3 regions of the Yersinia fenwicki genome follow, and region 2 is predicted to be linked to each of the others. Evidence: predicted binding sites of a transcription regulator. Region 2 holds the regulator's gene; each other region holds the start of a gene.

Region 1 (7,084 bases), 610 kb from region 2:
TCAGTCGCTAATACTGATAAAGTGATATAACGCGATATTAGAAATAATTAGAGTAAAAAATGAGCAAACTAAAAAGTTATATTTTTTTACATTTTGATATCGCGAATTTTAAGAGTGTCATTATACTGTAATCATCTGGCGGTATTTTTCACACGGTGCACAGCTTAGGCTGTTATCTATCACTGCGGGGATCGCTAATGGTAAAGTCCATGATTGGGCTGTTAAGAAAAAACCAAAGTTTTATCCAGGCGACTCGTTGTTACGAGGGCATAAACTCCGACTCTCAAATTCCAGTATTACCATCATCATGTGCTGTTAATATATTATCGTCACCCGTATTCCCGTCTCCAGTTTCAACATCATGTAATAACTCCCCTTGCGATATTGTTTCCCTCCGGCTATTGAACCGGGTGTCGACTTTATTCGCATTTTCATTGGCTATTATTGGCTGCAAAGGAAGCCAAAACCGCATCTGTATGTGAAACATAATCGCGCAGGCTTTCCTGCTGCGGTAGTTGAATCAAACTGAAAGGTGCCACTATGGGAAGACAGAAAGCAGTGATCAAAGCTCGTCGTGAAGCGAAACGCGTTATTAGACGTGATTCACGTAGTCATCGTCAGCGTGAGGAAGAAAACGTGACATCGTTAGTGCAAATGGGCGGTGTTGAATCAATAGGTATGGCGCGGGATAGCCGTGATACCTCCGTTATTCAGGCGCGTACCGAAGCTCAAGGTCATTACTTATCAGCCATAGAAAGTAAGCTGCTCATCTTCGCCACCGGTGAAGCAGGGTGTGGTAAAACCTTTATTAGCGCGGCCAAGGCTGCTGAAGCATTAATTCACAAAGAAGTAGATAGGATAATTGTGACGCGACCTGTACTACAGGCAGATGAAGACTTGGGCTTTTTGCCCGGTGATATTTCTGAGAAATTCGCGCCTTACTTCCGCCCGGTGTATGACATTCTGCTGCGCCGACTCGGATCTTCTTTCATGCAATATTGTTTGCGGCCGGAAATCGGCAAAGTCGAAATTGCGCCTTTTGCGTATATGCGCGGGCGTACCTTTGAGAATGCGGTGGTGATCCTCGATGAGGCACAAAACGTGACCGCCAGCCAAATGAAAATGTTCCTCACCCGCCTCGGTGAGAATGTCACTGTTATTGTGAATGGTGATATCACTCAGTGCGACCTGCCGCGTGGGGTGAAATCAGGTCTCAGCGACGCACTGGAGCGCTTTGCTGAGGATGAAATGATTGGCATTATTCGCTTTGATAAACAGGACTGTGTCCGCTCTGCACTCTGCCAACACACCTTGAATGCCTATTCATAACTCAGGTTATGAATGGATGACCTGATAAAAAAGGGCAAGCGTTTATAGCGCTTGCCCTTTGCTTATCCCCTTACGGGATATCGACAAAGAATTATCGCTACAACATAATCGTCATCATATACGCGGCGAATAATGCCAGATGGGCGGTGCCGTTGAGCACGTTGGTTCTGCCGGTAGAGAATGAGATTTGCGACAGAATCAGGACACTGACCATGACCACGATATGCGGCGCTTCCAGGCCAAAATTCAACTCCTGCCCAGTCAGTACGGCAATTAAGGTTACCGCTGGGACAGTTAGGGAAATCGTGGCCAGTACCGAACCGAAGAACAGATTCATCGCCCGCTGCACCTGATTTGCTAATACTGCTTTTAGTGCGCCCAACCCTTCCGGCGACAAGATAAGCAAAGCAATCAGGAAGCCGGTAAATTTAGCCGGTGCATTTAACTCAGTCAGCAGCGCTTCCAGTGGGTTGGCATCAAATTTAGTCACTGCGATTACCGCAACCAAATGAATCAACAGCCAGAATGTATGCCACAGGCTACTATGAGATGATGGTTTACCGTGATGCGGGTCACTTGGGTCATCGCCTTCATCTTCATGTTCGTAGACAAATAGGCTTTGGTGAGTTTTGGTCTGGATCAGCAGGAAAACCCCATACATCGCCGCCGAAATCGCGGCGACTACCAGTGATTGCGTCACACTAAAATTGCCACCGGGCAGGGTGCTTGGTAATACCAGTACAATGATAGCCAGCGGGAATATAGCCATCAAATACTGTTTGATACCGACCAGATTGACATGTTGGGTGGCAAATTTACGCCCACCGAGCAGTAAAGACACACCTACCAATCCCCCGATAACAATCATAATGATGGAATAGAGTGTATCGCGCATCAAGGCGGGGGCGGCATCACCTGTTGCCATCATCGCTGAGATCAAGCTGACCTCCAGCACCACCACCGACAGACTAAGAATCAATGATCCATAGGGTTCACCCAAACGGTGTGCTAAAACGTCAGCATGGCGTACCACACTGAAAGCACTGCTCAGGATACCAACCAGTGCAATCATGTTGATAACGATTACGGCAGCAAAATTGCTGGTATTACCCCAGATATTAAGAATAACCAGCGCAATCATAGGCAGGATAAGGGAGTATTCGTGATGGCGAGATTTAGATCGGCCAGGATCATTTTGCGACTTCATTTCGAGCACGCTCCTAATAACTTTACTGCATTAAACGGGCATTAGAGCCATTTAACGATAATTAAGCGCCATATTGCAGGCTAAGTAGCTTTAAGACTAACAAATAACAGGGAATTGTCGCAGAAAATTTACAAGGTTTTAACGAGAAAAGGTAAAAAAAGAGTCAACAAAATGGACATCAGAGGATAATGTCCATTGATTTTTCAGATATTAATGAGATCTAGTCGTCAATGTTGTCCATCACTTCATGGCGTTGGTGATGATAGTCCTCTTCATTGAGGCCTTCACGCCAATAGGGAACGGCATAGAGCTGCTGGCGTTCGCAGCCTTTTTCACGCCGGAGATAACGGCGTAACTGTACCACCATCCGATCTTCACCTGCCAGCCAAAATGTAGCTTCCTCCATCGGCAGCTCAAGTGCGCAGAACTGGGTGATAACTTCATCGGTTTTTTCAGTACCACCAATGACCCAACTCAGTTCAATACCTGCCGGTTTCACCAGATTAAGCACATCCTGTGGGGTATCGACACGAATAATGGCATGGCCCTGTGCATCGGCGGGTAATGTTTCTAATAGGGCCGCGATAGCAGGTAATGAAGAGGGGTCGCCAACCAGATAGCTGTATTCAGCTGCTGGTAGCATGGTTTCAGGGCCACCAGGATTGGTAATACCTATCCAGTCACCTGATTTAGCATTGCGGGCAAAATTAACCGCTGGGCCGCTGTGGTCATGAAGCGCAAATTCAATGTCTATCTCACAAAACTCAGGTCTGACGGCCCGAACAGAGTAGGTTCGAACAATCGGTCGCACTTCTGCTGCTGGCCATTGCGGGCCTTTCTCACCAAGTACCGGCAGTTCCGGCTGCGTTTGGTGTGCTAATGGCAGGAAGATTTTTAAATGTGCCCCGGCACAATCTGCCGGATAATTATGCAATGTCGGGCTGTAGAATGTGACTCGGCGTAGGTGTGGGGAAGTGTCTACCACCTTTTTGACCTGCACCAGGCGCGGAGGGGTTGGACGGTATTTGGGTTTTGCTGCGGTTGATTCTGTGGTCACAGTTTATCCTTCTTATCTTATGGCGTTTTATTCTTGTTCGTTAGCAGCATGGATGCGGCTTATCAAGCCATAAACTATATCATCAACCAATGTTAATGATAATTATTTGCATGAGTGGAATGTAAGAAAAACGACAAGAGTGGGTTGCCCCCGGCGGAGTGGGGGCAAAGATATGATTTATCGAAGAGAAGTATTAGCTGATAGGTTGCACGATAGCCACACGGCGGAAGTGCATTCGTAGCCGCAACATGGTCACCAAGGCAACAATCATCACCGCCATAGCGGCCAGAGGGAGTTGTTGTAAGTGCAAGCCAAATGCCAGCAGGGTACCACCGAGCCAGGCCCCCAACGCATTGCCTAAATTGAACGCACTCTGATTAAAGGTTGATGCCAGATTAGGAGCATCTCGGGCTTGATCCACCACCAGTAGTTGCAACATTGGGCAAAGGGCAAAAGCCACAATACTCCAGATGAACAAGGTCAGAACTGCCGGTAAGTAAAAACCGATGGTGTAATGCAATGCCAGCAGAATACCCATCAAAATGGCAATCAGGCGTGTCATTGATCCGACCAGATTTTTATCACCTAACCGCCCGCCCAGCACACTGCCAATGGATAATCCAACGCCGAGGATCAGCAAGACAATCGTGACACCATGTTCAGAGACACGGGTAACCTCGCGCAGCAGGGGGGCAATATAGGTGAAGACGGTGAATAGACTGGTATTGGTTAATACTGAAAGCAGTAAAGCGGTTTGCACTTTTTTCTGCATCAGCGTTTTAAACTCTAATTTTGGGCTGATTTTCTTCATCGGAATATTGCTAGGTAACCAGGCAATCACTGCGATGATGGCAACAACACCGATGGCGCTAACACCCCAGAATGCGGCACGCCAGCCGAAAGCTTGTCCAATGGCCGTGCCCAATGGCACACCGAGCACATTTGCCAGCGTGACCCCCATAAACACTAATGCAATTGCCCGCGCACGGCGATTGGGCTGAACCAAATCGGTAGCGACCACTGAAGCTAGTCCAAAGAATGTGCCATGACACAATGCCGCAATAATACGAGCAGCCATCAGCAAGTTATAAGTTTCAGCCAAGGCACACAGAATATTGCCGATAATAAATAAAACAATTAAACCCAATAGGGTGGATTTACGTGGCACTCGTGCTGTTGCAATGGCCAACAGTGGAGCACCAATGACCACGCCCATAGCATAGACTGATACCAACATTCCGGTTTTAGGGATACTGACCCCGAGATCATGGGCAACTTCTGGTAATAGCCCCATAATGACAAACTCGCTGGTACCAATGCCAAAGGTAGCAATGGTCAGCGCGATAATAGCCAACGGCATGAATAACTCCTGAACCGGCAACGGGTATGAAGAGACTGAAGAATAGTCTTTGCAGGTAAATTTAATCGGCCGATTCTAGCACTGCCCTAAAATAGCGTCTAACGGCAAAGTGCTATATTAAAAAGTTATTTAATATAGCTGATTTTATTCTTGTGTATTAACTTGCGTGAAGCTAGCCATTTTCTACAAATCTTTATTTTTTTGATAATTAAGCTTATTTTTCAATGTTTGGGGTTAATCCGACTTTTTGTGTAAGTCATCAACTTTGCTTAGTACAAAAAAACATAAACAACGGTTTTTTTGTATTTGTTTGTCTCTACTATCCCCGCGATTCTGTACATCAATCAGAATGAAAGGGGTAAAGTATGAATTTCCAACAGCTTAAAATTATTCGGGAATCAGCCCGTTGTAATTACAATCTGACTGAAGTGGCAAACACATTATTTACCTCGCAATCAGGTGTGAGTAGGCATATTCGCGAGTTAGAAGAAGAATTGGGTATTGAGATATTTATTCGGCGTGGAAAACGCCTGTTGGGAATGACTGAGCCGGGCAAAGAGTTACTGACAGTCGCAGAGCGCATGTTAAATGATGCGAATCAAATTCGCCGTCTGGCTGACGTTTTTAGCAATAATGATAGCGGGCAGTTACATATTGCCACCACGCATACTCAAGCCCGTTACAGTTTACCGCGGGTGATAAAAGAGTTCCGTCTGCTGTATCCACAGGTCAAACTGGTTATTAGCCAGGGAAATCCACAAGAAATTGCGGCTATGCTGCAATCCGGTGAGGCTGATATTGGGATTGCCACTGAAGTACTGATGAGTGATGAATCTATCGCAGCATTTCCTTATTACCGTTGGCATCACGCGATTGTGGTACCAGAAAATCACCCATTAACGCAAGAGCCAAACATCACGCTGGAAACCTTGAGTAACTTGCCATTAATTACTTATCGTCAAGGAATAACCGGCCGATCACGGTTGGACAATGCCTTCAAAAATGCCGGATTAACCCCCGATATTGCCCTCAGTGCACAAGATTCTGATGTGATCAAAACCTATGTTGAGCTGGGCATGGGTGTAGGGATTCTGGCGGATATGTCGTATGAAGCACATCGTGACAAGGGGCTGGTGCGCCTTAATGCAGAGCACTTGTTTGATGCGAATACAGTGTGGTTAGGATTAAAACGAGGTCAGTTACAACGTAACTTTATCTGGTTCTTCATTCAACTCTGCAATCCAACACTTTCTGTGCATGATATTAAAGAGAAAGTGTTGGCAGAAACGGCTGACGAAATTGTGATTGATTACCAGATTTAGTCCCTATGTGAGTCGGCTGGCGATTATGTCATATTGTCAGTCAAGGTCATCATTTTCCGGCGTAAATCGTACCTGTACTTCTGTTCCCCCTTCTTCCCGTTGGCGGATATCACAATACCCATGCAGGGTGGCAGCTCGGTCTTGCATAATCATTAGACCGTAATGATTCGGCCGTTTACTGGCTTGACCAATGCCACAGCCATTGTCGAGGATTGACATGACGATATCACCTTGCTTCGCAGTGACTTTAACAGTGGCCTCAGTGGCGTGGGCATGTTTATAAATATTATTCAGCGCTTCACGGGCTATGTTGACCATGTGAATGGCTTGATGGTTGGGAATAGAGTCTGATGGTAAGTTGAAATCGAGTGTAATGGGTAAGTTGGCACGCTCGCTGAATTCATTAACTAAGTTTTGGAGGGCGGCTTGCAATGTCGCTTCATTGAGTTTCAAGCGAAATGTGGTCAGCAACTCCCGCAGTTGGCGGTAAGCGATATTAAGTTCGTCGCGCATTTGCTGTATCAATAGCTTACTGGGTTCGGGCATGTCCGGAACTTGCATCTGCAAACAACTAATTTGTATTTTGAGGCAGGAAAGAGATTGCGCGATTGAGTCATGCAGTTCGCGCGCAATGGCTGAACGCTCCTCCATCAACAGGAGTTGCTGCTGATGTCTCGCCTGGCTTTCCAGGGCCAATGTGCTGGTCAATTGTTCGACCAACATATTCACCAACTGTTGCTGATCGGAGTTAAGCGGTGTTTCTGAAGGGAGCTTTGCCAGTAATAAACCATATTGACCCAGCTTATCAC
Region 2 (7,084 bases):
GAAGGTGTTATTCAGTTCTTATTGAAATCATTCCATAACGGTGAGTGGCGGTTTGACGTACCCGCATTGTGGGATCAATACGAAAATATTGTTGGCTGGCAACCTATTCCCCCTTGGCCACATCCTATTTTGTTTATTCGCGGTGAACTGTCACCTTATATTCAAGACAGCTATCGTGATGAGATTGCCCGTCAATTCCCGCAAGCGCGTGCCCATGTTGTCGCTGGAACCGGGCACTGGGTGCATGCAGAAAAACCTGCTTCTGTCTTACGCGCTATTCATCGCTTTATTGATGAAGAGAATGATGAAGATAGGACTGGCGAAAAATAGCGCTGAGCAAAAAACAAACCATGCGCGACAGATGTTGATTAAAAATCATACCCTGGGGAAAAGAAATGTATTTCCTGTGGAAAAATTGTGCAAAAAAGAGTGAATTAGCCCAATCTAATCACAGTAAGGCATTGTCGTTGCTCGGTTGGCTAGGGTATTATGGCGCGCTATAAATTTGCTCCGATATTGGGTAGCAAATGCAAATTCAGGCTGTTGGTTCATACCCAACTGAAGGGTTGTTGTTGTGTTATTAGCAGCATCAACTCAGGAAGGTATCGGCCTGAAACGTGTAAACCGAATCGTCAGAGATTTCTGATGTAAATCCCTTGTAGTACCGCTACCTATGGCAAAAGAACAAACGGATCGCACGACGCTGGATCTGTTCGCAGATGAACGCCGTCCGGGGCGCCCGAAAACAAACCCATTATCCCGTGATGAACAGCTTAGAATTAATAAGCGAAATCAACTACGGCGCGATAAAGTACGTGGTTTACGGCGCGTGGAACTGAAAATTAATGCCGATGCCGTCGACGCTCTCAATAGTCTTGCTGAGCAACGTAACATCAGCCGTAGTGAACTGATTGAACAGATGTTGCTGGCTCAATTGGCACACTCACAAGAAGGGTTTTAACCCTATCGGTTATCACGACGGCGTGGCGTAAGTGATTACGCCACGCCAATATCTCTACCTCAGATTTAGAAAGTTTCCCAGTTTGCGTTGTTGTCTACCTTGGCAATAGGCGCTGTCGTTAATACCGTAGCCCGAGGTTTGGCTACCGATTTTGTCCGCACATCATCTGATTGCAATTTAAACACTGCCACAGCTTGGTTTAACTGAGTCGCTTGCTCCTCTAGCGCGGCGGCAGCGCGCGAAGCTTGCTGTACCAACGCAGCATTTTGCTGAGTCACACTGTCCATTTCAGCCACTGCCTGTCCGACCTGAGTGATACCTTTGCTTTGCTCATCTGACGCCGAGGCTATCTCACCCATTAAATCGGTGACATTGGTGATGGAACGAACAATTTCATCCATAGTTATCCCGGCACTTTCTACCAAAGCCGAGCCACTACTGACTCGGCTAACAGACTCAGTTATCAGGCTATCAATCTCTTTTGCCGCTTGAGCACTGCGCTGGGCCAAATTACGGACTTCACTGGCAACCACGGCGAAACCGCGACCTTGTTCACCTGCTCTGGCCGCTTCAACCGCAGCATTCAGTGCCAGAATATTGGTCTGGAAAGCGATACTATTAATCACTGTTGTAATTTCAGCTATTTTGCGTGAACTGGCTGAAATCTCATCCATGGTATGAACCACATCAACTACCAGCGCACCACCTTTTTTGGCAGTAATAGAAGCATTAGCTGCCAGTTGGCTGGCATGATGCGCATTATCCGCGTTATGTTTCACCGTTGCCGTCAACTGCTCCATACTGGCGGCGGTCTCTTCCAATGCGGCTGCCTGCTCCTCAGTTCGCGATGATAAATCGGTATTACCGGCTGAAATTTCTGCCGCCCCGTGATAAATCCCATCAGTGCTGCTGCGGATAGCTTTTACCGTATTGGCCAAACTGGCTTGTACATCACGTAGCAGCGGAAATAATTTCCCAACACAATTACGACCAAAATCGTTAATAGGTTGGCCCAGTTGACCAGAGGCAATCACGCGAAAATGTGCGCGAATGTCATCCAATGGACGAACCAGGTTAGCCAACAGGTAGCGATCGGTTGCCAGTAAGATCACTAATCCGGCCAGCAAAGCAGAGATCAATATCATACTGCTCACTTTTGTCAGGTGAGTAAATTGTTCTTTAGCCACCCCGATGGCCTTGGATGCAGCTTGATTAAAATTCTCCGCAACAGAGCCATATTGTCGGCTCAGCGCCGGCACTGTCTTTTTGGCTAAATCCTGATAAGCCGCACTGTTATTCGCCATTGCCGCCTCATACAGCGGAGTGACACCTTGATCAATCAATCCGCTCCACCCATCAATCACACCATTTACCAATTTGGGATCAATCTGTGCATGGTCGATGGCTGTAAACTGCGCCAACTTCTGTTTCAGATTTTCAAGTGCTGCATTGGATGATTTAAGTTCCTTATCTGCATCTGCAATGTTGCCGCTCTGACGGTAATCGACTCAGCGAGCAAGACGTGTCACCATCCGAAAATATTGATCCGTCCCCTGATTAACTAAATTCATGTTTTCAACTAACACACTATTAGCATTAGAGGATTGAGTTAGTTGATTCAACGATAGCAACGTATAACCAGATACGCCGCCCCATAGCAGGCAAAATGCCCCAAGTACCCAAAGCAGCGCGGCTCTGATAGTAATATTTCTTAAAAACTGCATGTTTGTTCTCCTTCACTGCAAATTGCAACCATTCGGTTACATCGCTGTTATCGGCAATGAGGTTATAAGGTTGAGCCACTTACAAAAATTTAATATCGCATAATCTTGATATCGGCCCGACGAGATTTTCTGGCATTATATGGCCCTATACATGTGTTATATTATTGGGTCAAACGCTCAGTAGTTTGCATAACAATTTGAATTTAAAAGGTATTAAGTTATATGGCAACTGTAGGCATTTTCTTTGGCAGCGATACTGGCAATACCGAAAACATTGCCAAGATGATCCAAAAGCAACTCGGTAAAGATGTTGCTGAGGTTCACGACATTGCCAAAAGCACTAAAGAAGATTTAGAAGGCTTTGATATTCTGCTCATCGGTATCCCAACCTGGTATTACGGTGAAGCTCAATGTGATTGGGATGATTTCTTCCCGACACTAGAAGAAATTGATTTCAACGGCAAATTGGTTGCTATATTTGGCTGTGGCGATCAGGAAGACTATGCAGAATATTTCTGTGATGCGATGGGAACAGTGCGCGATATCATCGAACCACGCGGTGCTGCTATCGTCGGTCACTGGCCAACATCTGGCTACCACTTTGAAGCATCCAAAGGCTTGGCGGATGACGATCACTTTATTGGTTTAGCTATTGATGAAGATCGTCAGCCAGAATTGACAAATGAGCGCGTTGAAGCTTGGGTTAAACAGATCAGCGAAGAACTGAATCTGGCCGATATTACCGGTTAATTTGTCATGTCGGAAACGCGAGGATGAAATTTAATATTGCCGCGCGTTTCCGCTGCTTCTATCCCTCTGGTTATACTCTGTTAAGCCACCCACAAATCCGCACTTTCATCCGTGCAAAATGAAAATAAACTGCTACAAATTTGTAACCTTATATTTTGCAGTCATATACTTAAATTATGCGACAATCCCATTCATCAATACATTGCATGATTAATCGGGCAAAGTGTGCAATTATATCTTTGTTAACAACCACGGTTTTCATTTGGGGCTAGCAGTTCTATAATGAGACGCAATTGAGAATATTGCGCCACGGATGTCATAGGCTGAACAGCCTTAATTTGAATCGATAGTAACAGGACTGAATCCGCATGACTGACAACAACAAAGCCTTAAAAAACGCAGGCCTTAAAGTAACACTGCCACGGCTTAAAATTCTGGAAGTGTTGCAAGATCCGGTGTGCCATCACGTCAGCGCGGAAGATCTTTATAAAAAGCTGATCGACATCGGTGAAGAAATTGGTTTGGCAACGGTTTACCGTGTACTGAATCAGTTTGATGATGCCGGTATTGTTACCCGCCATAATTTCGAAGGTGGTAAATCAGTCTTTGAGCTGACGCAGCAACATCATCACGATCACCTGATTTGCCTGGATTGCGGCAAAGTGATCGAATTTAGTAATGAATCCATTGAATCGCTTCAACGTGAAATTGCTAAACAGCATGGTATCAAGCTAACCAATCACAGTCTGTATCTGTACGGCCACTGTGAAAGCGGCGATTGCCGTGAGAATGAATCTGCGCACGATAAAAGATAATGTAGTTTTATCGCGTTGATTTATAAATATTTTAAGCGTTATTGAATTAAATAATCTGCAAGATGGCCGCCTTTCCCGCTCAGTCATCCGAGTACAACTCGGTCGGGAGTCAGGTGGTCATTCTTATTTATACCCTATTGCTACCTACATAAATTTAAAGCAAAAAAAACCCCGGACTTACCGGGGGAAAAACCATCAACTCAACTTCACTTAATAGTGTTTACCTAAACCTCAGCAAACAGGGGTTAACATCAGACACAGCACTTTGACAGCAATAGTCAAACCTTAACCGGCTCCGCACGACTACTGCGTTTACCATCCGGGCTAATGGAACGAATCAATACGTCGCCACTGACTTTAGGTTGTGCTTTGGCATCATATTTCTGCCATTGCTTACCGCCATCGGTGGAATACTCAATTATCAGCCCCGGCAAGGAGATGTTAGCTTCCAACGCCCCTGCGACAATGCGTGCTCCCGGAATCGGTAAGCGGTAAGCCACACCCGCTTTATCCAGTTTTGCTAATTCACGTTGGCCCATGATGTTGGCAAAACGCTGCCAATCGGTACTCAACGCCTTGGTGTCAACCATGTGCGTTTCGCCACCTTTGTACTCACGGCCAGCTTTATAATCCTGCTCCCAAGACGCACGATGCCAGGCACGTTCAGCCAGTGGTAATACACGAGGGAAAATCATGTATTCCATTTGTTCATCAGTTCGTACTGTTTCGTTCCACGATTGACCGGAAATACCGTGCACACCAGGCCAAGGTTTATCACTTTTAGCACTGAAATGATTACCGTCACGGTCGACCGATGTTTCCGCATTTTGTGGCATGTTATCCGGCGCGAAACTAAAGACTTTAGCTTCGTCGCTAAAGCGAGTTGCCCAGTAATAACCGCGCTCATTGGGGTTAACTTCATATGGCATGTCGAAGTAGACATAATCCGGATTCGATGCGACCACTTCATACCCTTTATTGGCCCAATCATTGATTGAATCGGCCCCGCCCCAATAGAGGGTATCCCAGAAATTAACGCCCACCCGTTTAGTGGCAAAGTCTTTCGACGATTTGGCATCTTTAAGACCGTCTTGCCAGGCTTGCATTTTTTCAATGCCATGAGCATTCACCAACTTGCTGACTTCAATAGCAAAGTGGCTGGAAAGGTGCTCAACATCCTGAATTTTTCCTTGCTTGACCATATCCTGACAAACTTGTGATTTGGCCCACGGCTTATCTTCAATACTCTTATCAATAATGCCTTTTCCTGGCTCAATCGTGCCATTTTTGTCCTGGAAGCCCGCGCCCAGTCGGATATTTTTCGCCTCATCACCGCCAAAATGCCAAGTGTTGAGAGGCATACCCGCTTCTTTGTGCATCTCAGCCATTTCGCCAATCACTTTGTCGACAAAGCGTTTAGACGAATCCAGACACGGGTTGAGATAACTTTTGCGTTCATAGAACTGAACAGAAGTCGTGTTGGAATCATCTGTCGGGTCAACCAGGCGGAATTCGTTGGCCTCTTTTTCCTTACCCTGCTTCATCAAATTGTTGTAACGAGCTTCCATTGAGACGACTGCTGCTCGCGCATGGGCGGGCATATCAATCTCAGGGATGACCTCAATTTGGCGGGCTTTAGCGTATTTCAAAATGTCGATGTAATCATCACGGGTAAAGTGACCGGAGCCCAAATTATTGCTATCTGGGCCAGAGCCCAATTGCGGCAGTAAGCAGGTGTTTTCCGTTAAATCGTGGCAACGCTTGCTGCCCACATCGGTCAGTTCTGGTAGGCCTGGTATCTCAATACGCCAGCCTTCATCATCGCTCAGATGGAAGTGGAATTTATTCAGTTTGTAAGCGGCCATCTGATCGAGCAAACGCAATACTGCATCTTTAGTTTTGAAGTTACGCCCGACATCCAGGAAAACACCACGGTATTCAAAGCGTGGCGCATCTTTGGCATCCAATGTCGCAATCTTCTTGCTACCATCAGTCGGGACTAAAGAAAGGATAGATTGCAGGCCGTAAAATACACCTGTAGGGTCAAAACCAATGACTTGTGCGCCCTTTTCACCGATTTTCAGCTCATATGCCCCTGAAACGGCTAAGTCACCTTTAAAAGCAGACGGCTGAATTAAGGTTTTAATCGGGAACCCCGTTGAACCCAACTTCAAGCCAAGTAATTCAAAACGCTGCATCACCGCGTCAGCAGCGGGCTTTGATAAAGTACTCAGATCAAGCGCCACACCTTGACTCAAGTCGGCATCTTGTTGGTGAACCTTCACTTCCATTGGTGTCGGGATAATTTGCCCACGCAGGTTAGTCGCCGCTAATGTTTTCACCGCCTCATTTTTAACGAAGCGAGATTCCGGCGTCATTAATACGTTATTGTCGTCTTTAGTGCGTTTCCACTGATCGCCCGTAAACTGAGTCAGATATTCATTAATATCTTCAGTATCAGTACTTTTCAGAACTTTTGGTTTTGCATCACCCGAAGTGGCATACCAGCGCGGCATAAAGTCAGTGGCAAATAACTGCCAGTATTCGCCGGTGATCGGAATTTCAACCGACTGATTGGCAGGGAAACCAGTAAATTTGGGAGTAGGTTCAATTTTATGTAGATCACCCGTCAGGTGAGTAATTTTAAATTGATCATTATCTACGGTCAGAATTTGACGAATACTATGGAAGTAAATAGCCCAATCCTGGCCTTTGATCTCATCCCCGGTGTTGGTCAGAGTAATCAATACTTTATTACATGATGCCCAGTCAGCCCCCAACTTGGCACAATCTACGCCATTCTCAGCCGCGCGGTTATCCAACACTTTATAGTT
Region 3 (7,084 bases), 1.8 Mb from region 2:
CTAAATAGTTCAGCAGGGCTTCTGGCAGATAGCCGTCATCACGGTATTGCATCACGCCGACTGCACCATGACGTTTAGACAGTTTCTTGCCGTCATCACCCAGAATCATTGAAACGTGAGCATATTCAGGAACAGGTGCGCCTAATGCTTTTAGAATGTTGATCTGGCGAGGGGTATTGTTGATATGGTCTTCACCACGAATAACGTGGGTGATTTCCATATCCCAGTCATCAACCACGACGCAGAAGTTATAAGTTGGTGAACCGTCGGTACGGCGGATAATTAAGTCATCCAATTCTTGGTTGCTAAATTCGATTGGGCCACGGATTTTATCATCGAAAATAACCGAGCCTTCCTGCGGGTTACGAAAACGCACCACAGAAGGTTCATCAGCACTGTGGCTACACTGGCTATCACGGCAGCGACCATCGTAGCGAGGTTTCTCATTATTGGCCATTTGGGTTTCGCGTAATTCATCCAAACGTTCTTTAGAGCAATAGCATCTATATGCAGTGCCATTTTCCAACATTTGGTCAATCACCGCATTGTAGCGATCGAAACGTTTGGTTTGGAAATACGGGCCTTCATCCCAATCCAGATTCAGCCAGTTCATACCGTCCATAATAGCGTCGATGGCTTCCTGAGTTGAGCGCTCAAGATCGGTATCTTCGATACGCAAAACAAATTCACCACCAAAATGGCGGGTGAATAACCAGGAATACAGCGCGGTACGCGCGCCACCTACGTGGAGATAGCCGGTAGGACTGGGTGCAAAACGGGTTTTGATTTTCATTGGGTTCGATGCCTTATTACGCTATGCCGGCCAGCTGAAGCTGGCTGTTGCTCGAATTTGGAAAAAGTAGGCGACATTCTACCACCCTGAGACAATTCCTCAACGATGTTACCGATATGCAATTAGATCCGGCTAAAGAAACGCCCTTAGCGGTGATAAATATCGCATCCTGTTTAAATTTGCGGCGAACGATTGTTTTCGTTTTAAAAACCGTTGACTCACTTCGAACTATCCCTATAATGCGACTCCAACAACACGGCGGGGCGATTAGCTCAGTTGGTAGAGCATCTCCTTTACACGGAGGGGGTCATCAGTTCGAATCTGGTATCGCCCACCAAACTCGACGTGTTGCGAAGTAAATGAAATATAAGCATTAAATGAGATAGATGAGGGCGATTAGCTCAGTTGGTAGAGCATCTCCTTTACACGGAGGGGGTCATCAGTTCGAATCTGGTATCGCCCACCACTCATCACTCATGTTTAATGTGTTAAAGTAGTAGAAGTGGGCGATTAGCTCAGTTGGTAGAGCATCTCCTTTACACGGAGGGGGTCATCAGTTCGAATCTGGTATCGCCCACCACTTCTATACTTTCAGAATTATATAATGGGTCGTTAGCTCAGTTGGTAGAGCAGTTGACTTTTAATCAATTGGTCGCAGGTTCGAATCCCGCACGACCCACCATTATATCCAGTGCCTCAGTAACCTCCCCCAAACTCTGAAATCGCATACTTTAAAATATCGTGTGGGTGAGACAAAACTGCATGTCAGTTTTGAACAACGCTTGCGTTGGCCCGAAGGGCGAGTATTAGAATGATACGAGTAACCTGCGTTCAGGTTCGAGCCGAGCGAAGCGAGACAGCAACGCGCTAGCGTTGACCCGAAGGGCGAGGCCAGCGGCCGAGTAATCCCGCACGACCCACCATTCTATCCAGTACCTCGGTAACTCCACCCTCTTAATATCCAATTCTCCTTCTTAACATCCAAATGGCATTATCCCTATTCTTTTATGACCAACTTATACCTGTAGTCTTTTAGACTCTAAATAAACATCACTACAGTAAATAACTCATCCTCGAATCGCAGGCATAAAAAAAGGCGCCGTAGCGCCTTTTAAACGATTTTTTTTCTGATAGTTAGAGTACCAGGCCCGCGATAGAAGCGGACAGCACACTGACCAGCGTAGAGCCGTACAGCAGCTTCAAGCCAAAGCGAGAAACAACGTTACCTTGCTGCTCATTCAGCCCTTTAATCGCACCAGCTACGATACCGATGGAAGAGAAGTTAGCGAATGAAACCAGGAATACGGACAGAATACCTACACTGCGTGGTGACAATTCTGATGCAACTTTTTGTAAGTCCATCATTGCCACAAATTCATTTGAAACCAGTTTGGTTGCCATAATCCCGCCAACCTGTAGGGCTTCATGAGCAGGGATACCCATTACCCAGGCAAACGGGAAGAAGACATAGCCCAGAATACCCTGGAAGCTGATACCAAACAGCAGACTGAACAGAGCATTCATGGCAGCAATCAATGCAATGAAACCAATCAGCATTGCCGCAACGATAATGGCAACTTTAAAACCAGCCAGGATGTATTCACCCAGCATTTCAAAGAAGCTTTGTCCTTCGTGCAGGTTGCTCAGTTGTAACTCTTCTTCATCTTCAGCTTTATAGGGGTTGATTAACGACAACACGATAAAGGTACTGAACATGTTAAGCACCAGTGCTGCGACCACGAATTTCGCGTCCAGCATTGACATATAAGCACCCACTATCGACATAGAAACCGTCGACATTGCTGTTGCTGCCATGGTGTACATGCGTTTTTCAGACATTTTGCCCAAAATATCTTTATAGGCGATAAAGTTTTCAGACTGGCCCAGAATCAGTGAACTGACTGCGTTGAATGATTCCAGCTTACCCATGCCGTTAATTTTGGACAGTAAAGTACCAATGATACGAATAACGACCGGCAGAACTTTAATGTATTGCAGAATACCAATCAGGGCAGAAATGAAGACGATAGGGCATAGCACTCTTAAGAAGAAGAACGCGAGACCTTTATCACCCATATTACCGAAGACAAAATCGGTACCGGTAGCGGCAAACCCAAGCAATTTGTCGAATAAACTGGCGAATCCTTTCACAAAACCTAATCCAACTTCCGAATGGAGGAAGAAGTATGCTAACAGCACCTCAATAACCAACAATTGAATAACAAACCGAATGCGGATGCTTTTACGATCCTTACAGATCACTAGAGCGAGTATGGCCACTACGACTAAGGCCAACGCAAACTGTAAAATATGGGACATGTGTGCTCCAAATTAGAGGCAGGCTAGGTTTTGGTGGACATTTTATGTAACGGCTACATTAAAAACGAGATGTAGTCTGCAAATATAGAAATTCACTTTCATAAATGCAAACAAATTAGCGGGGTTGATCACAAAAAACAGGATGTTAATAATATGCTACAGGGATGGTGTAAATATGCTAGTTTGAACAATTGTAGTGTTCAGTCTCAGAAATTGCGATGCCGTTTTTAACTCAATTTTTCAGAAACCAACAACTGACGATGACGACACGGCAAATTATGCGGTATTAGCTATCAGAGAGATAAGTTTTACCGATCTAAATGCGCTTGATAATTATTATCATTTGTATATTGTTAAAGATAAGAAAGTAGCCGTAAGTATTTCAAGGGTAATACTGAATGTTGAATAGCCGTGTTGTCGATACGCCCTCCCGTACATCAAGGAGAATCAAACTCTCCCTGATGGGACCTGCTTTTATCGCGGCTATTGGCTATATCGATCCCGGCAACTTTGCCACCAATATTCAGGCCGGTGCTTCCTTTGGCTATACCTTATTATGGGTCGTGGTTTGGGCCAATTTTATGGCCATGCTTATCCAACTCCTTTCCGCCAAGCTCGGTATTGCCACCGGCAAAAATCTGGCTGAACATATTCGTGACCGTTTTCCTCGCCCTGCGGTATGGGCTTACTGGGTGCAAGCTGAAATTATTGCGATGGCGACAGACCTGGCTGAGTTTATTGGGGCGGCGATTGGGTTCAAATTGCTATTGGGTGTGACGTTGCTTGAGGGGGCGGTACTCACGGGTATCGCGACCTTCCTTATATTGATGCTACAAAAGCGTGGGCAAAAGCCATTAGAGTTAGTGATTGGTGGCCTGCTGTTGTTTGTCGCCGCAGCTTATATTGTAGAACTTGTCTTCTCACGCCCAGAGATAGCGGCTTTAGGGCGTGGGATGTTAATCCCGGACCTCCCTAACCGCGATGCAGTATTTTTAGCCGCCGGGGTCTTGGGCGCAACCATAATGCCGCACGTTATCTATCTGCACTCATCATTGACGCAAACCGCCGGGGAAAACTCAAAAGCGGATCGCTACGCCTCGACTAAATTGGATGTGGCCATTGCCATGACGATTGCGGGTTTCGTCAATTTGGCGATGATGGCGACGGCAGCTGCCGCTTTCCACTTCAACGGCTATGGCAGCATTGCGGAAATTGAACAAGCTTATTTAACATTACAACCCTTGTTGGGGAATGCTGCCGCGACCATTTTTGGCTTGAGTTTGGTGGCTGCCGGGCTGTCATCAACCGTGGTCGGAACCTTGGCTGGACAAGTCGTTATGCAGGGTTTTGTACGGTTTTATATCCCCATTTGGGTGCGCCGAGCAGTGACTATGTTACCTTCCTTTATTGTCATTTTGATGGGAATGGATGCCACTCGCATACTGGTGATGAGTCAAGTATTGCTGAGTTTCGGTATTGCTTTGGCGTTAGTGCCATTGTTGGCCTTTACCGGCAATAAAGAATTGATGGGGGATATGGTTAACTCAAGATTGATTCAGATGTTGGGGAAGCTGATTGTATTGGTGGTGGTGGGATTGAATGCTTACTTATTGGTGAGCCTGATTTAATTTATCAGTAAGGCGAGTTAAGGATAAAAACTCGCCTGGGATATTCTCATCTAATCATGATCATGGCCTTTACCGCGATGATGTTTTTTACTCTGTTTTTTATGATGTTTGTCATATTTCCAATAATGCCCATCACGATAGTAGTAGTTCTTTTTCCACCAATCTTTGTGTTGCCAGCGGTGACCGTCCCAGTAATGACCATGACGATTCCGCTCGCCTAAATCTCGTCCTTGATGATTTTGCCACCATTGTTGGTCACGCCAGTCATAACTATCCCAATAATTACCGCTGCGGTCTTGTTCGCCAATTTGTAGCGAAACACCGGGGAGCAACTCAATACTCTCGGCATTCGCCATTGGGATAAGCGGGAACCAGGCTAAGATGGTTATCAGTAACAGCGGTTTTATCCTTCTCGGCCTCACTACGCTTAGCTTTAACATTGTTGATTTAAACATGGCCGTTTTTAACATTATTTATCCTTGTCTGGCCTTATAGGCTATAGCGCCATCTTAAATAGGAAATCAGCCGCTGAGATTCGGATTAAACTGTAAAATACAGATTTAGGATTTATCTGTGAGGGGAGATAACAGGTCGTAACAGGGAGCGTCAGCCCCCTGTTGAATAGTCAAAAAGAGAACGTTTACACTAATATATTTTCGATAGCTTTTATCTCGGTGTCACTGAATTCGGTATTTGCCAACATACCCACAGCATCATCAATTTGACTGATTTTGCTCGCCCCGATCAGCGCCGACGTTACTCGCCCGCTCCGCAATACCCACGCTAAAGACATTTGCGACAACTTCTGCCCACGATCAAGCGCGAGTTCATTCAATTGGCGAATCTTGGCCAGTTTCTCCGCTGAAAGTTGCTCAGGATTCAGGAATTTACTGTCACTGGCTACCCGTGAGTCCAATGGGATACCGGCCAAATAGCGATCAGTTAATAAACCGCCCGCCAGCGGTGAGAAAGCAATAGATCCAACACCATACTCGTCCAGCGTATCTTGTAGGCCTGCTTCAATCCAGCGCTCAAACATGGAGTATTTGGGTTGATGAATCAAACAAGGCGTACCGAGCTGTGCCAGAATTTCGCAGGCCTGACGTGTTTGTGCTGCTGGGTAGTTGGACAAGCCGACATATAAAGCTTTGCCTTGGCGCACCAGTAAATCCAGCGTTGCCATCGTCTCTTCCAATGGGGTATTAGGGTCTGGGCGGTGATGATAGAAAATATCGACATAATCCAGCCCCATCCGCTGCAAACTTTGATTAATACTGGCGACCAGATATTTTTTGGAGCCCCAATCCCCATACGGGCCGGGCCACATCGTGTAACCCGCTTTGGACGAAATAATCAGTTCATCGCGATAAGGACGCAAATCTTGTTGCAGGATCCGGCCAAAGTTCAGTTCGGCAGAACCGGGCGGTGGACCATAGTTATTGGCTAAATCAAAATGGGTAATACCATGATCAAAAGCACGATGAATCAGGTTGCGGCTATTTTCATACAAGGTGGTATCACCAAAGTTATGCCATAAGCCAAGAGAAATCGCTGGCAGCATTAATCCACTGCGGCCACAACGGTGATACTCCATCTCCTGATAGCGGGAGGAAGCTGCTTGGTAGACCATGATGCCCCTTATTGATGAAAGTAAAGAACTCCTTAGTGTATGCGTTTCCACCGGTTTCGACAGTTGGTGTGATCACAGAGTTTGCATTCGGTTTCAGGAGAGTAGGTCTGTCAGCAAAGCGCTATTCTGTGTGGACTAATTAATAATTTAAAAAACATTAGATTTATTTATGTTTTTCTCAATACTTATTTGACAATAATAAGCATTGAGGCGGTGTAGTGATGGGGAGCAACTATAAGGTAGCAGATTATTTACTGGATCGACTGGCACAAGTGGGCATCAGGCATCTATTTGGTGTTCCCGGTGATTTCAACCTTCACTTTTTAGATCATGTCATCAGCCATCCGGTCATTCAATGGATGGGATGCGCGAATGAACTTAACGCGGCTTATGCGGCCGATGGTTATGCCCGTGTCATGCCTGCGGCGGCGTTATTGACCACAACAGGAGTCGGTGAGTTGAGCGCTATTAATGGTATCGCGGGTAGCTTTGCTGAATATCTTCCCATCGTTCATATTGTTGGCACACCGGCGCTACGCTCACAAAAAGCGGGCGAATTATTACATCATTCATTTGGCGATGGTGATTTCAACCATTTCGCGCGGATGGCGAAAGAGGTTGCTTGCGCACATACCAGCTTAACTGCTGAAAATGCCGCGTCTGAGATTGATCGCTTGTTGGTAGCGGCACTTTATCAACGGCGTCCGGTCTATT

The links. Region 2 encodes Fur, which represses iron uptake genes when iron is present. Its sites were predicted from a motif close to ATAATAATGAGAACNACTATCAA; they were not measured.
Positions count from the first base shown of each region.
Region 1: a site for Fur is predicted at 3,683-3,705, ahead of ACF3VQ_RS11940 (siderophore-interacting protein). Genes of this name have one in related genera too.
Region 3: a site for Fur is predicted at 3,439-3,461, ahead of ACF3VQ_RS06255 (Nramp family divalent metal transporter). Genes of this name have one in related genera too.

Region 1 is NZ_CP170755.1:2,584,626-2,591,709, reverse strand. Features, by position in the region: gene ACF3VQ_RS11955 (GNAT family N-acetyltransferase) at 1-11, shown strand, start outside; gene phoH (phosphate starvation-inducible protein PhoH) at 541-1,329, shown strand; gene chaA (sodium-potassium/proton antiporter ChaA) at 1,427-2,536, opposite strand; gene ACF3VQ_RS11940 (siderophore-interacting protein) at 2,757-3,593, opposite strand; gene ACF3VQ_RS11935 (MFS transporter) at 3,787-4,953, opposite strand; gene cbl (HTH-type transcriptional regulator Cbl) at 5,319-6,275, shown strand; gene narX (nitrate/nitrite two-component system sensor histidine kinase NarX) at 6,312-7,084, opposite strand, start outside.
Region 2 is NZ_CP170755.1:3,197,363-3,204,446, forward strand. Features, by position in the region: gene ybfF (esterase) at 1-330, shown strand, start outside; gene ybfE (LexA regulated protein) at 674-961, shown strand; partial or broken gene ACF3VQ_RS14635 (methyl-accepting chemotaxis protein) at 1,027-2,685, opposite strand; gene fldA (flavodoxin FldA) at 2,908-3,435, shown strand; gene fur (ferric iron uptake transcriptional regulator) at 3,804-4,250, shown strand; gene ACF3VQ_RS14650 (beta-N-acetylhexosaminidase) at 4,529-7,084, opposite strand, start outside.
Region 3 is NZ_CP170755.1:1,350,217-1,357,300, forward strand. Features, by position in the region: gene gltX (glutamate--tRNA ligase) at 1-793, opposite strand, end outside; tRNA gene ACF3VQ_RS06225 (tRNA-Val) at 1,055-1,130, shown strand; tRNA gene ACF3VQ_RS06230 (tRNA-Val) at 1,184-1,259, shown strand; tRNA gene ACF3VQ_RS06235 (tRNA-Val) at 1,298-1,373, shown strand; tRNA gene ACF3VQ_RS06240 (tRNA-Lys) at 1,400-1,475, shown strand; RNA gene ACF3VQ_RS06245 (RtT sRNA) at 1,577-1,716, shown strand; gene ACF3VQ_RS06250 (NupC/NupG family nucleoside CNT transporter) at 1,928-3,112, opposite strand; gene ACF3VQ_RS06255 (Nramp family divalent metal transporter) at 3,511-4,740, shown strand; gene ACF3VQ_RS06260 (DUF2502 domain-containing protein) at 4,791-5,210, opposite strand; gene ACF3VQ_RS06265 (aldo/keto reductase) at 5,381-6,370, opposite strand; gene ACF3VQ_RS06270 (alpha-keto acid decarboxylase family protein) at 6,592-7,084, shown strand, end outside.